DNA from 3 places in the Blautia sp. AF14-40 genome. Region 3 is predicted to be linked to each of the others. Evidence: riboswitches for the same ligand, from Rfam matches in the RefSeq annotation. Region 3 holds a riboswitch; each other region holds the start of a gene.
The links. A riboswitch is a leader RNA that binds a small molecule or an ion and turns the genes downstream of it on or off. The one in region 3 is predicted to bind thiamine pyrophosphate.
Positions count from the first base shown of each region.

Region 1 (4,195 bases), on a different contig from region 3:
GCATGCCCGATGCATCGGAGTAGTCGCTTACGAATGCGCCGGAGAGACGGTATGCCAGGTAATCTTTTGGAAGCATGATTTTGCAGATTTTTGCGAAGTTATCCGGCTCATTTTCTTTCACCCAGAGAATCTTCGGTGCGGTAAAGCCTGCAAATGCAATGTTTGCGGTGTACTCGGAGAGTTTTTCTTTTCCGATTACGGTGTTCAGATAATCGGTCTGTTTTGCGGTACGGCCGTCGTTCCAGAGGATCGCCGGGCGGATGACGTTATCGTTCTCATCCAGGATGACAAGGCCATGCATCTGGCCGCCGAAGCTGATGCCGGCTACCTGGGATTTGTCTACGTCTTTTACCAGCTCGCGGATTCCCTCTTTGCTCTGCTCCCACCAGTCTTCCGGTTTCTGCTCAGACCAGCCTGGATGCGGGAAATACAGCGGATACTCTCTCGATACAATATTTACAATTTTGCCTTCCTCGTCCATCAGAAGCAGTTTGACAGCGGAAGTACCAAGGTCAACACCAATAAAATACATGTCGAATCTCCTTTTTCTACTCTTTTTCAAAAAGGGCGGCAGCAGACCTAGATCTCTGCTCCGCCCTTTTGCTTATGCGTTACTGCATATCTTTCTTATTTTTCAGTGAATCTTCCGGAACGGATTAGCCCCACGGATTCTCTGTCGGGTAACGAACACCCTTCGGCTGGTTGTAGCCGATCTCATCTACTTCAACACCGAGCATTTTGAATACTTCGAATAACGGTTTTCCGAAGTGTCCGAATACTACTGCGCCGTGATGTGGATAGTTTTTCTCTACCAGTACGTGACGGTAGAATCTGCCCATCTCCGGAATAGCGAAGATACCGATGCTTCCGAAGGAACGTGTTGCTACAGGAAGAACCTCGCCCTCTGCGATGTATCCGCGCAGTTTTGCGTCAGATGTGCTCTGCAGACGATAGAAGGTGATGTCTCCAGGAACGATATCTCCCTCGAGGGTACCCTGTGTTACTTCTTCCGGAAGGGTTCTTGCCATGATCATCTGATATTTCATAGAGCAGAATGCCAGTTTGGTGGAAGCGGTATTTCCGCAGTGGAATCCCATGAAGGTATCTTTTAAGGTGTAATCAAATTTGCCTTTGATTTCGCTTTCATACATATCCTTCGGAACGGTGTTGTTGATGTCGAGGAGTGTTACGGTGTCTTTGGATACAACGGTTCCGATGAACTCGGACAGTGTTCCGTAGATATCTACCTCACAGGATACCGGGATGCCCATCTTGGTCAGACGGCTGTTGACATAGCAAGGAACGAATCCGAACTGTGTCTGGAATGCCGGCCAGCATTTTCCGGTCAGGGTTACGTATTTTCTGGATCCTTTGTGTGCTTCGATCCAGTCTAACAGGGTGATCTCGTACTGAGCCAGTTTCGGCAGGATTTCCGGTTTCAGGTTTCCTTCGCCGAGCTCTTTTGCCATATCTTCTACGACTGCCGGGATTCTCTCGTCGCCTGCGTGTTTGTTGAATGCTTCAAACAGGTCAAGCTCGGAGTTCTCTTCAATTTCTACGCCGAGGTTGTACAGCTGTTTGATCGGTGCGTTACATGCCAGGAAGTTGGTCGGACGCGGTCCGAAGCTGATGATTTTCAGGTTCTTAACAGCTACAACTGCAGTTGCAACCGGTACGAAATCTTTGATCATGGCTGCTACGTCTTCTGCATCGCCAACCGGGTACTCCGGAATGTATGCGTGCAGGTTGCGCAGTTTCAGGTTGTAGCTTGCGTTCAGAACGCCGCAGTATGCATCGCCGCGTCCGCCTACAAGGTCGTCGCCGGTCTCTTCTGCTGCTGCTACTACCATGCAAGGTCCGTCGAAGTATTTTACAAGCAGGGTTTCCTCGGTCTCCGGTCCGAAGTTTCCAAGGTATACAACAAGTGCATCACACTCTGCTTTTTTCAGGTCTTCGAGTGCGTTCATCATGTCGATTTCATTCTCGACGATGATTGGACATTCGTAGATTTCTCCGTCGTATGCTTTTACGACTGCTTTTCTTCTGTTCTCGGAAAGGCTGTTCGGGAAGCAGTCACGGCTTACTGCAACGATACCTAATTTGATTTCCGGTGTATTGTTGATCATTTTTGAAGATCCTCCTTTTTGGGTTTTCTTGGTTTTTGGTTTCTTTTTATGTTCAGAACTGCTCTTTTGGGGCAGTGTTTCTGATTTCTGGTTTTGTCTCTGGTTTTATTTTACCGAGAGGTTTTCTCCTTTGATGCCTGCTACGCTTCCGGCGATGTTTGCATCCGGGTGGCTTAAGAGCCATTTGTTTCTGGCGAAGAGCAGGTCGTCTTCCGGGGTGTGTTTTTCTTCCAGGGTGATGTCGGTATTGGTTCCTTTTGGAAGGACTACGACGCATTTGAAGCCGCTGGCTGCCACGTTGCATGGTGCGTAGTGGAGGGTGGTTGCGTAGACTTCAATGGTGGTTCCGGCCGGGATTAAGAAGGCCTCCATTTTGGATGAGTCGTAGGTGTGGTCTTCGGTGATGTCCTGTTCTTTTCCGAGGATCAGGATCAGGTCGGTTACGGCGATGTTGATTTCGCTGTCGCGGTGGTATTCTACGGCGTTCAGTAAATGGTTGTGGCCGTTGCAGTAGCCGATCTGGATCGGCATGCCGCCGTAGAGGCTGTCGGATACGGACTGGGCGCTTTTGCAGGCTTCGAGGCTTTCAATGGAAGGCTCGTAGACTACGTCGTCGGAACATGGGGTCTCGGACATGGCGGTGATGATGTCGCTGACGTCGAGGTCTTTGATGACTTTGCCGTACTGGCGGAATGCTTCGTCTGTTACTTTCAGAATCTGCATTGTGTTGGTGCTCCTTTCGTACAATTAGTTTAATGATTGAACTAATTGTAATATAGCACTTGTATGTACTTCTTGTCAACATGTATTTGGATGAAAAAACGGACAGGTTGACAAATAAGGGGGAGGTTGGTATACTTTAATACGTTAAAATAATATGACGCTAGGGGAGCCTTTGGCTGAGAACGTGGGACAGGGATAAGCTCACGGACCCTCACTACCTGAACGGGATAATTCCTGCGTAGGGAAGCTGGAACGTGGTTTCGGAGGTGATTCGGGACTGTGTTTTTATGTGAGCCCCTCCAAGCGGAATGCGAAGGAGGTTTTTTTATGAGTTTTTTTGTTACTGCTGACGGCGGACTGACGACGGCCGGTTATGTTGGATGCGTGGTGCTGATGGTGGCGCTGGTGGTGATTGCTTCGGTTCTTTCTGCTCAGAAGAGTAAGGGGACGGGAATGGATGCAAGGAAGCTGGCATTTTGTGCGATGGGGATGGCGCTGGCGCTTGTGACTTCGTATGTGAAGGTGTTTGAGCTGCCGTACGGGGGATCGGTTACGTTGTTTTCGATGCTGTTTATTGTGCTGATTGCGAACTGGTATGGGGCGAAGACGGGTATTCTCGTTGGTTTTGCTTATGGACTGCTGCAGTTTATCCAGGGGCCGTATGTGCTGTCGCTGTTCCAGGTGTGCTGTGATTATGTGTTTGCGTTTGCGGCGCTGGGTGTGGCCGGATTCTTTGGAAAGAAGAAAAACGGGCTGCTGATCGGGTATATTGTGGCTGTGCTGGCGAGGGGATTTTTCCATACGTTAGGCGGGTATCTGTACTGGATGGATTATATGCCGGAGAATTTCCCGCAGTCTTTGAAGGCGCTGTATCCGATTATTTACAACTACAGCTATCTGCTGGCTGAAGGTGTACTGACGGTGATTCTGATCTCGCTGCCGCCGGTGAAGAAAGCACTGCAGACGGTTGCAAGAACGGCACATGGTGCAAATTAAATAGAATTACGTGAAAAAATCCGGAAACGCATGATTTTGCGTTTCCGGATTTTTTACGTGGATATCAAAATTTACTGAGCACTCTCCTCTGCGGCTGTGTCGGCGGCGGAGCTCATGGGGGTGATGACGATGTTTTCTACGCCGATTCCGGTTTTGCGGGTTACGATGTCTTCGATCTGGGCACGCTGTTCCTCGGTTACTTCTTTCATCGGAACGACGATGTCGGCGGTTTCGCCGGTCAGGTTTACGACGACATCGTTGAAGCCTTTGGCTTCGAGGAGGAGTTCGGTTGCCGACTCTTTTTCTACGAGTTCCGTCATTTCCACCATGCTCTGGACGGCGCTCTGGCG
Region 1 is NZ_QUHK01000016.1:63,478-67,672, reverse strand. Features, by position in the region: gene xylB (xylulokinase) at 1-532, opposite strand, end outside; gene DWW13_RS12125 (L-fucose/L-arabinose isomerase family protein) at 657-2,123, opposite strand; gene DWW13_RS12120 (DUF4867 family protein) at 2,232-2,849, opposite strand; TPP riboswitch at 3,002-3,111, shown strand; gene DWW13_RS12115 (energy-coupled thiamine transporter ThiT) at 3,177-3,845, shown strand; gene DWW13_RS12110 (SpoIIIAH-like family protein) at 3,917-4,195, opposite strand, start outside.
Region 1: linked by a shared signal. The riboswitch ahead of DWW13_RS12115 (energy-coupled thiamine transporter ThiT) and the one ahead of thiM (hydroxyethylthiazole kinase) in region 3 are both predicted to bind thiamine pyrophosphate.

Region 2 (4,195 bases), on a different contig from region 3:
TTGATAGGTAAATTACTGGCACTTCCCTTTATGCTGGTTACGGGGATTCTTTATCTGGTATGTAAATTTTTAGTGGTTCTTTCCGGTGCGGTACTTGGGATTCTTTCTGGGATCATCTTTCTGGCGGCATTGGTGCTGTTCTTTGTCGCAGGATTTTTGCCGGGTCTTGCATGGCTTATGATCGCCTTTCTTATCAGTCCATACGGTCTGCCTCTGGCGGCTGCATGGCTGGTAGGGATCATTGGCGGGGCAAACAGTGCCTTAAAGGATTTTATATTTGGTTAAGCAGATTTGGCGGGGCGCATAGGCAGCCCCGCTCTTTTTCTGCAATTATAACTTCTCTGATTGGAATTAAGTTAAGGAGGTGACGAAAATAGCGACCACAAGACTGATGCCTCTGCATGTAGGAAAAGGTCGGAATATCTCTACTGCGATCTCAGATATTATTGATTATGTAGAAAATCCGCAGAAAACCGATTTTGGAAAATTCATTTATGGCTATGAGTGTGATACCCGGCTTGCTGATGCAGAGTTTCTTCTGTCCAAACGACAGTATGCAAATCTGACCGGCAGAAACCAGGGGGCGGATGATGTGATCGCCTACCATCTCCGTCAGGCATTTAAGCCCGGCGAAGTTACGCCAGAAGAAGCTAATCAGATCGGCAGGGAGCTGGCGCTAAAACTCACAAAAGGAAAACATGCCTTTGTCGTCTGTACCCATGTAGATAAGCACCATGTCCATAATCACATCATTATCAACTCTACTACACTGGACTGTCAGAAAAAATTTCGCAACTTCTGGGGCTCTACCTGGGCAATCCGGCGAATGAATGACAAGCTGTGTTTGGAGCATGGACTTTCGATTGTTGAAAATCCGAAACCCAGCCGGGAGCATTATGGCACATGGCTGGGAAATAAAAAGCAGCCTTCCTTTCAGGAGCAGATACGTATTGCTATTGATGCTGCATTAGAGGAAATGCCAAAAGATTTTGAGGAACTTCTAAAGAAGCTGGAGGCTGCCGGGATTGAAGTTAACCGTGAAAGAAAACATCTTCGGTTCCGAGTTCCGGGACAAGAAAATTATACCCGATGCGATACGCTCAAAGGCGATTATACAGAACAGGCCATCAAAGAACGAATTGCCGGTACACGGACAGTAAAATCCCACCATACTTTTTCAAAAAAACCGGTTTCCAAAGTTGGATTGCTGGTAGATATAGAGGCTGCAATCCGTTCCGGCAAAGGTCCCGGTTATGAGCGTTGGGCAAAAGTGTTCAACTTAAAACAGCTTTCCCAGGCAGTGCTCTACTTAAAAGAACATGGCGATATGGGTTATGAGGATCTTCTGGAAAAAGCCAACGCCGCTACCACTAATTTCAATACCTTATCCGTTCAAATTAAAGATTTAGAGTCAAGAATGAACGCCAATGCCGAGCTACAAAAGCAGATCGTAAACTATGCGAAAACGCGGGCTGTCTATGTAGAATATCGCAAAGCCGGGTACAGCAAAAAATACCGAATAGTACATGAGGCTGAAATTCTGCTGCACCAGGCGGCAAAGAATCATTTTGACGAGCTAGGAATCCAAAAGCTCCCCTCTGTTAAATCTCTCCGGGAGGAATACACCGATCTTCTGGAACAAAAACGGAAAGCCTATTCTGCCTATAAGCAGGCCAAAAATGATATGAAAGAACTTCATAATGTTCGGGCCAATGTGGAATACCTATTAGAGATTTCTTCCCCACCACAACCGCAGCGCAGCACAGAAAAATCCCGTCAATAAGGTTTGCTAACTTGAATTCTATAGACCTTGACTTTCCGGGACTTCTTAACTATAATAATACTCAAGCAGGGGGACTACCTTGTAGTTGAGAAGGTTAAAACCTGACCCTTTGAACCTGTTGGCTAATACCAACGCAGGGAGCTAAAGAATACAGATTCGTATTTTTTGGACATTCTCTGTTTTGGGAATGTCCTTTTTTAATTGAATAAGATATGATATGTGTTTGCGAGGGAACTGAACAAGTTGAAAAAGGTAAGACCTGACCTCTGGACCTGTCGGCTAATACCGGCGTAGGGAAGCAATTTCTTACGCTCGTATTGCGTCTGAAAGAGCTTCTAATTGTTTTAGAGGCTCTATTTTTTTATTTCAGGAGGAACAAACATGGCATTTATGAAAGACATTTTAACCCGCAACATCCCCATTTGGGAAGAATGTGCAGCTACCCCATTTGTGCAGGAAGTGCAAACTGGAAAGCTACCTCTTGAAAAGTTCAAGAGATATATGATTCAGGATAGTATCTATCTGAAAAACTATGCCCGTATATACGGCAAGGCAATTTTTCATGCTGATACATTAAGAGAAATTCAGCTTTACTATTCCATGCTGAATTTTGTAAATGATACGGAATCAGAAGTGCGTCTGGATTATCTAAAGCAGTTTTGCATGACGGATAATGATATTGAACTGATCGCTCCTCTGCCTGAAAATCAAAATTACATTGATTTCATGTTTGAGATTGCGTCACATGGAAAGAATGAAGAAATTTTAATGGCGGTTCTTCCCTGTATGCTAAGTTACAGCTATATATTCCGCAAATTGGCGGCTGTTCCTACAAGCAGACAGTCAAGATATTGGGACTTTATCAAAGATTATGCGGATGAACAATATGCAGAAAGCTGCAAAGAATGGTCTGCTTTTGCAGAGCATAAATGTGCCGGGTTATCAGTAGCAAATAAAAAGTATCTGGCTGATATTTTTGAAAAAGCAAGTTTGTTAGAGCTTGCTTTTTGGAAGATGGCCTATCGGAACGAGAGAATGGAGGAAAATGCAAAATGAAAAAAGTATTGTCCATTGCCGGATCAGATTGCAGCGGAGGTGCAGGTATTCAGGCTGATTTGAAAACTTTTTCTGCTCACGGTGTATTTGGAATGAGTGTTATTGTTTCTGTTGTTGCAGAGAACACCAGCCGTGTTATCGACATCCAAGATATTACCCCGGATATGATTGAAAAACAGATTGACGCCGTATTTGAAGATATTGAAGTGGACGCAGTAAAAATCGGTATGCTTTCTACACCAGAATGTATGAAAGCGGTGGCAAAGAAACTATTACAATATAAGCCCCAAAATGTCGTAATCGACCCGGTTATGTATGCCAAAAATGGCTGCCCATTGATGAATCCTACGGCGGTTTCCACCTTGATAGACACAGTAATTCCACTGGCCGATGTACTTACTCCGAATATTCCAGAGGCAGAGAAAATAGCAGATATGCAGATTTCCACAGTTTCAGATATGGAGGCTGCCGCAAGAAAAATATATGCCATGGGTTGTAAGGCGATTGTTGTCAAGGGTGGACATCATATAGGAAATGCTGTTGATGTCCTATTTAATGGAGAAAATTTCTACCATTTTGAAACATCCCGCATTGATACGAAAAATACTCATGGGACAGGCTGTACCTTTTCTTCTGCAATCGCTTCCCAGCTTGCAAAGGGAAAAAGTGTTCCGCTTGCAGTCGAATCTGCAAAGGCTTATGTCACAATGGCAATCGAACACTCTCTTGCGATTGGAAAAGGCTGTGGCCCGACGCACCATTTCTACGAATTGTATCAGCATGGTTTATCTAAAGAATAGGCAGGTGCAAAATGAACTTTGATTATACACTTTATCTTGTTACTGATCGTCAACTAATGAGCTGCGATAGCCTGACAGAAGCGGTAGAACAGGCAATTTTAGGAGGCTGCACAATGATACAACTCCGAGAAAAAGAATTGTCCTCATTAGAATTTTACAATCAGGCTGTTGCCGTGAAACAGGTTACGGATAAATACCATATTCCCCTTATCATAAACGACCGGATAGATATTGCAATGGCTGTGCAGGCTACGGGGGTACATATTGGACAGCATGATTTACCTGCGGCTGCCGTCCGCAAAGTAATTGGGGAAAATATGCTGTTGGGAGTATCTGCATCTTCCATTGCAGAAGCAATACAGGCACAACAGGATGGTGCAGATTATTTGGGAGTTGGCGCAATGTTCCCTACTGGAACTAAAACCGACGCTGATTCTGTATCAATGGAGGAATTACAGAAAATCCGCACAGCCGTTTCTTTGCCGATCGTTGTTATTGGCGGTATCAATAAAGGAAATACAGGGCGTTTCAAGCCCATGGGAATTGACGGGCTGGC
Region 2 is NZ_QUHK01000014.1:52,587-56,781, forward strand. Features, by position in the region: gene DWW13_RS11230 (CD1845 family protein) at 1-285, shown strand, start outside; gene DWW13_RS11235 (relaxase/mobilization nuclease domain-containing protein) at 374-1,783, shown strand; TPP riboswitch at 1,841-1,940, shown strand; gene DWW13_RS11240 (TenA family protein) at 2,165-2,839, shown strand; gene thiD (bifunctional hydroxymethylpyrimidine kinase/phosphomethylpyrimidine kinase) at 2,836-3,639, shown strand; gene thiE (thiamine phosphate synthase) at 3,651-4,195, shown strand, end outside.
Region 2: linked by a shared signal. The riboswitch ahead of DWW13_RS11240 (TenA family protein) and the one ahead of thiM (hydroxyethylthiazole kinase) in region 3 are both predicted to bind thiamine pyrophosphate.

Region 3 (4,195 bases):
CATTGCAGATAGCAGTCAGCGTTTCGTGGCTGACATCCTCCGCATCCGCCTTGGAACCGGTGTGGAAGACCGCGCCGACGCCGAGGTAATCTGCCCCGCGCTGCTCGGCGAGAATGGCCTGTTCCACGGTCTGCGCCGAAACGCCGATGATCTTGTCCGGGCCAAGCTTAGCACGGACATCGCCGGCCTCCATATCGCTCTGGCCGACATGAACGCCGTCCGCATCCATCTTAGCTGCGATTTCCACGTTATCGTTGATGACGAAAGGAACATGGTATGCGGCACAGAGTTTTTTCAGTTCCAGTGCCTCTTCCATAAAGTGATTCTGGTCAAGATTTTTTTCGCGGAGCTGGATAAACGTTGCGCCGCCCTGCAGAGCCTTTTCCACCTGGCTGTACAGTGTCTCGCCGTTCAGCCAGCTGCGGTCTGTCACAGCATATAAAAGCAGGCCTTTTTTATCGCACTTCATACTTTGCACCTTTCTCCAGCATCTCGCCGTCCATGTGGCAGATGGCGTCGATGATGCGGTTCCGGTAGGTGGAGTTGCCGTCTTCCGGTTTCATATGGCTCCAGCCGATCTCGCCGGCAAGTCCCATCGCGCAGACAGCGGCAGCAGCGGCTTTTAACGGCTCGTCCGGGTTGGCAACGAGGTAAGCGGTCATCATGCCGGAGAGCTGGCAGCCTGTTCCGGTGATGCTTCCCATCTCGGCGCGTCCGTTGCGGATCACGTAGCAGGTGTCAGCATCGGCAACGAGGTCGATCGCTCCTGTGATGGCGACAACACAGTTGTGATCTTTCGCAAAGTTTTTTGCAAAAGCAACGGCGCTGTCGAGGTTTTCGTCTGTTACTTTATCGGCAACGTCTGCGTCAACACCCTTTGTCGTTCCGCTTCCGAGTGCCAGTGTTTTGATTTCGGAAATATTTCCGCGGATGACGGTGAACGGGATTTTTTCCATCAGTCCGACTGCGGTCGAAGTACGTAAGTGGCTTGCGCCTGCGCCGACTGGATCGAGCAGGATTTTGTGGCCGAGCGAAGCTGCTTTTGCACCGGCACGGTACATGCCGTCGATGCTCGTTCTGTGCAGCGTTCCGATGTTGATGTTCAGACCGCCGCAGATGGAGGTGATATCCTCGACATCCTCCGGTTCATCGGACATGATCGGGCTTGCGCCGCATGCCAGCAGAATATTGGCGACATCGTTTACTGTAACGTAATTTGTGATATTGTGTACGAGAGGGGTTGTTTTTCTGACATTGTCAAGACAAGTGCCTAACATAATTTTTTGTTCCTCCTGTGTGAGTATTTTTGCAGAAGCAAATTCCCTTGTGGTACTGGAAGAACCTGTTGATGATGTGTTCATAGAGATTAAAAAAGCAGATATACGTGGAGGTATATCTGCAGAAAATGTGCATATCGTATCTCCCTACGTTGGCATTACCCAAATCAGGTTCAGGGTCTAGGAGATGCATCCTACTCTCAGCCCGCTTCGCACGCGAGCTCCCCTTTGCTTTCTGCAGACAATTATATACGCATAAAAACAATTGTGCAAGAGAAAAACGGAAGATTTTAAAAAAATTCAGAAAAATAAAAAAGACATGCAAAATATTGGAAATGTAATGTTATTTGGGTTGACAGAGAAAATAATATCAGCGTAAAATGAAGTATAAAATATGCGTGGAAGACGGGTGAAACGATGGAAGAACAAAGAAGCTTGAACTCTACCAGGACAGCCCGGAATACACCTTCGACCTGATCCTCGTGGACGTACATATCGCAAAGCCGATTGATGCGGAATTACTGAAAAAGAAAATTGCAGAGTATTGCAGGTGAAAAGAAGTGCCCCTGCCCGGCATCTGATGTGTGCCGGGCAGGGGCTTTTGATGTGCGAATTTTATTTTTCTTCCTCCGGGTACGTATAGCCCCAGGTTCTGCGGAAGGAGGTCATCAGATCCATGACGTCCTTCGTGTAGTCGAGGTGCATGGCAGATGCATCTCCATTGATGGCGCGTTCCATGTCGGCGAGCTCATAGGCGAGTGCATCGGCGTTGTCACCGGCTTTGATGATTTCGGATTCGCCGGTGGAAGCGTCTGTGATTTTTGCTTCCCAGGCACGCGGGTACTCCATGATCTCGATAAATCCGTTCTCACAGGAAACCATGCCGCGTTTCGGCTGTTTGGAGTGGAGAGAGAGCATCACACTTGCCATCTGTCCTTCCTGATTGGTGAGAAGGAGGCCGGCCTGCTCGTCCACACCGGTCGGAGCGGGCTTTACCTGGGAAAGGAGCTGATCCGGCTTGGAGTCGAAGAACCAGCGGAGGAAGGAGAGTGCGTATACGCCAATATCAAGCATCGCGCCGCCTGCGAGATTCCGGTTGAAGAAGCGGTTCTTCATGTTGTACTCTTTGAAACTGCCGAAGTTCATCGTGATCAGATTGACTCTGCCGAGACGGCCGGAGTCGAGAATTTTTTTCAGCTCTTTGTAGATCGGCATATGGTAAATCGTCATTGCCTCTCCGATGATGACATCTTTTTCTTTTGCAAGCGCTATGGCCTCGTCGAGCTCGTCACTGTTCAGCGTAATCGATTTCTCAACGAGAATGTGTTTTCCATTGGCAATCGCCTCTTTCATAAAGCCAAGATGCGTGTTGTGCGGCGTCGTGATATAAATGACATCGACCTCCGGATCGGTAAACATCTCATGGAAATCATCGTAAACTTTTCCAATTCCATATTTCTCCGCAAAAGCAGCCGCCTTCTCATGGGTCCGGTTGCCGACCGCGTAAATATTCTTTCCGTTTTTCTGCAGTGCGACCGCCATTTCATTTGCAATCACACCGCATCCGAGTACAGCCCATTTGATTTCTTTCATCGTGAGATTCTCCTATCGTATCTATTTCGCCCAGAGCGGTTCTTCGCTTCCGCTGTAGTCAAACCGTCCGTCGTTTTTCTCTTCCAGTGCTTTGATCATATGGTACGTAAATTCATTGTAAGGCGTTGGAATTCCAAGCTCTTTTCCCATGCGGATCAGCGCACCCGAGAACATATCAATTTCCGTATGGTGTCCCGCATCGAGATCCTGGAGCGTCGAGTAGCGCGCTGTCGGCGGAACCGCACTTCCGCGTCCCGAGGAGACATCCGCCTTGCTGATATCAATTCCTTTTGCCTCCGCAATCGCCATCAGTTCTGCGCGGAGTCCGTCGCTGATCGCCTTCATATGCACACTGTCGCGGTAGCAGCCGACCCCGGCACCGAGAATAGCCTGCGGCAGGTTATTGCAGACATTCAGCCGGAATTTGCTCCATATTTCCTCTAAAATACAATCGGTTGCCCGGTAATGCAGCCCTGTGCCGGAGAACAGATCCAGAACAGCCTGCACACGCTCACTGTCGTACGGAGCCGAAACTTCGCCGAAAATGATGCCGAGCGTCGCCTCAGGGTTGAAAACGTAGCCGTCATTCTCTTTATGAGAAGCTACTTTGATAACAGCATGAAGCAGATGCTCCGCACCGACTTTTTGCGCGATGATCTCCTCACTGTCCACGCCGTTCATCAGACTCATGATCACAGTATTCTCGCCGGTAACGGCAGTAATATTGTCAAGAGCCCCCGGCAGTGCGCCGTATTTGAGCGAGACGATCAGAAAATCCACGCCGTGTGCCTCTTCCGGTGTCCATACCTCCGGGTGATAAACCGTATCGTTAATTTTACATCCTTTGTTTTTCAGACGCTTCGCCCGTTCCCCGGACGCGATAACGCCGAGCCGGATGTCCTTTTTCTCCGAAAGCCCCCAGATCACATAAGACCCAACCGCTCCGGCGCCCAGAACAGCAACTGATTTTATTTTCATAATAGCCTCCTTTGTAACTGTTTGAATTACCCTTACTATAACAAATTTTGCGGAGATCCTCAATTTGTTGTTCAAAATAGAAAATTTCGGAAAAGGAAGCCTAAATGTGTTAAGGTACATTGTAGAATGAAAAATATAAAAGAAACGCGCAGATGCGGCAAGAGGAGATGACAGAAACACATTACCACATTTCCAAACCGACGGCCTGCTTCATGCTGGATCTGAATGATCTGAAAATGTACGAAGACAAAATCCGGACGAAAGAAGAACAGAAGGCAAAAGAAAAACAAGAGAAGAAATAAGAAACGAAGGAGAAACGAAATTCGAACGTTTCTCCTTCGTTTTTT
Region 3 is NZ_QUHK01000018.1:49,283-53,477, forward strand. Features, by position in the region: gene thiE (thiamine phosphate synthase) at 1-469, opposite strand, end outside; gene thiM (hydroxyethylthiazole kinase) at 456-1,277, opposite strand; TPP riboswitch at 1,404-1,515, opposite strand; gene DWW13_RS12760 (Gfo/Idh/MocA family protein) at 1,893-2,870, opposite strand; gene DWW13_RS12765 (ketopantoate reductase family protein) at 2,892-3,848, opposite strand; gene DWW13_RS19765 (hypothetical protein) at 4,016-4,150, shown strand.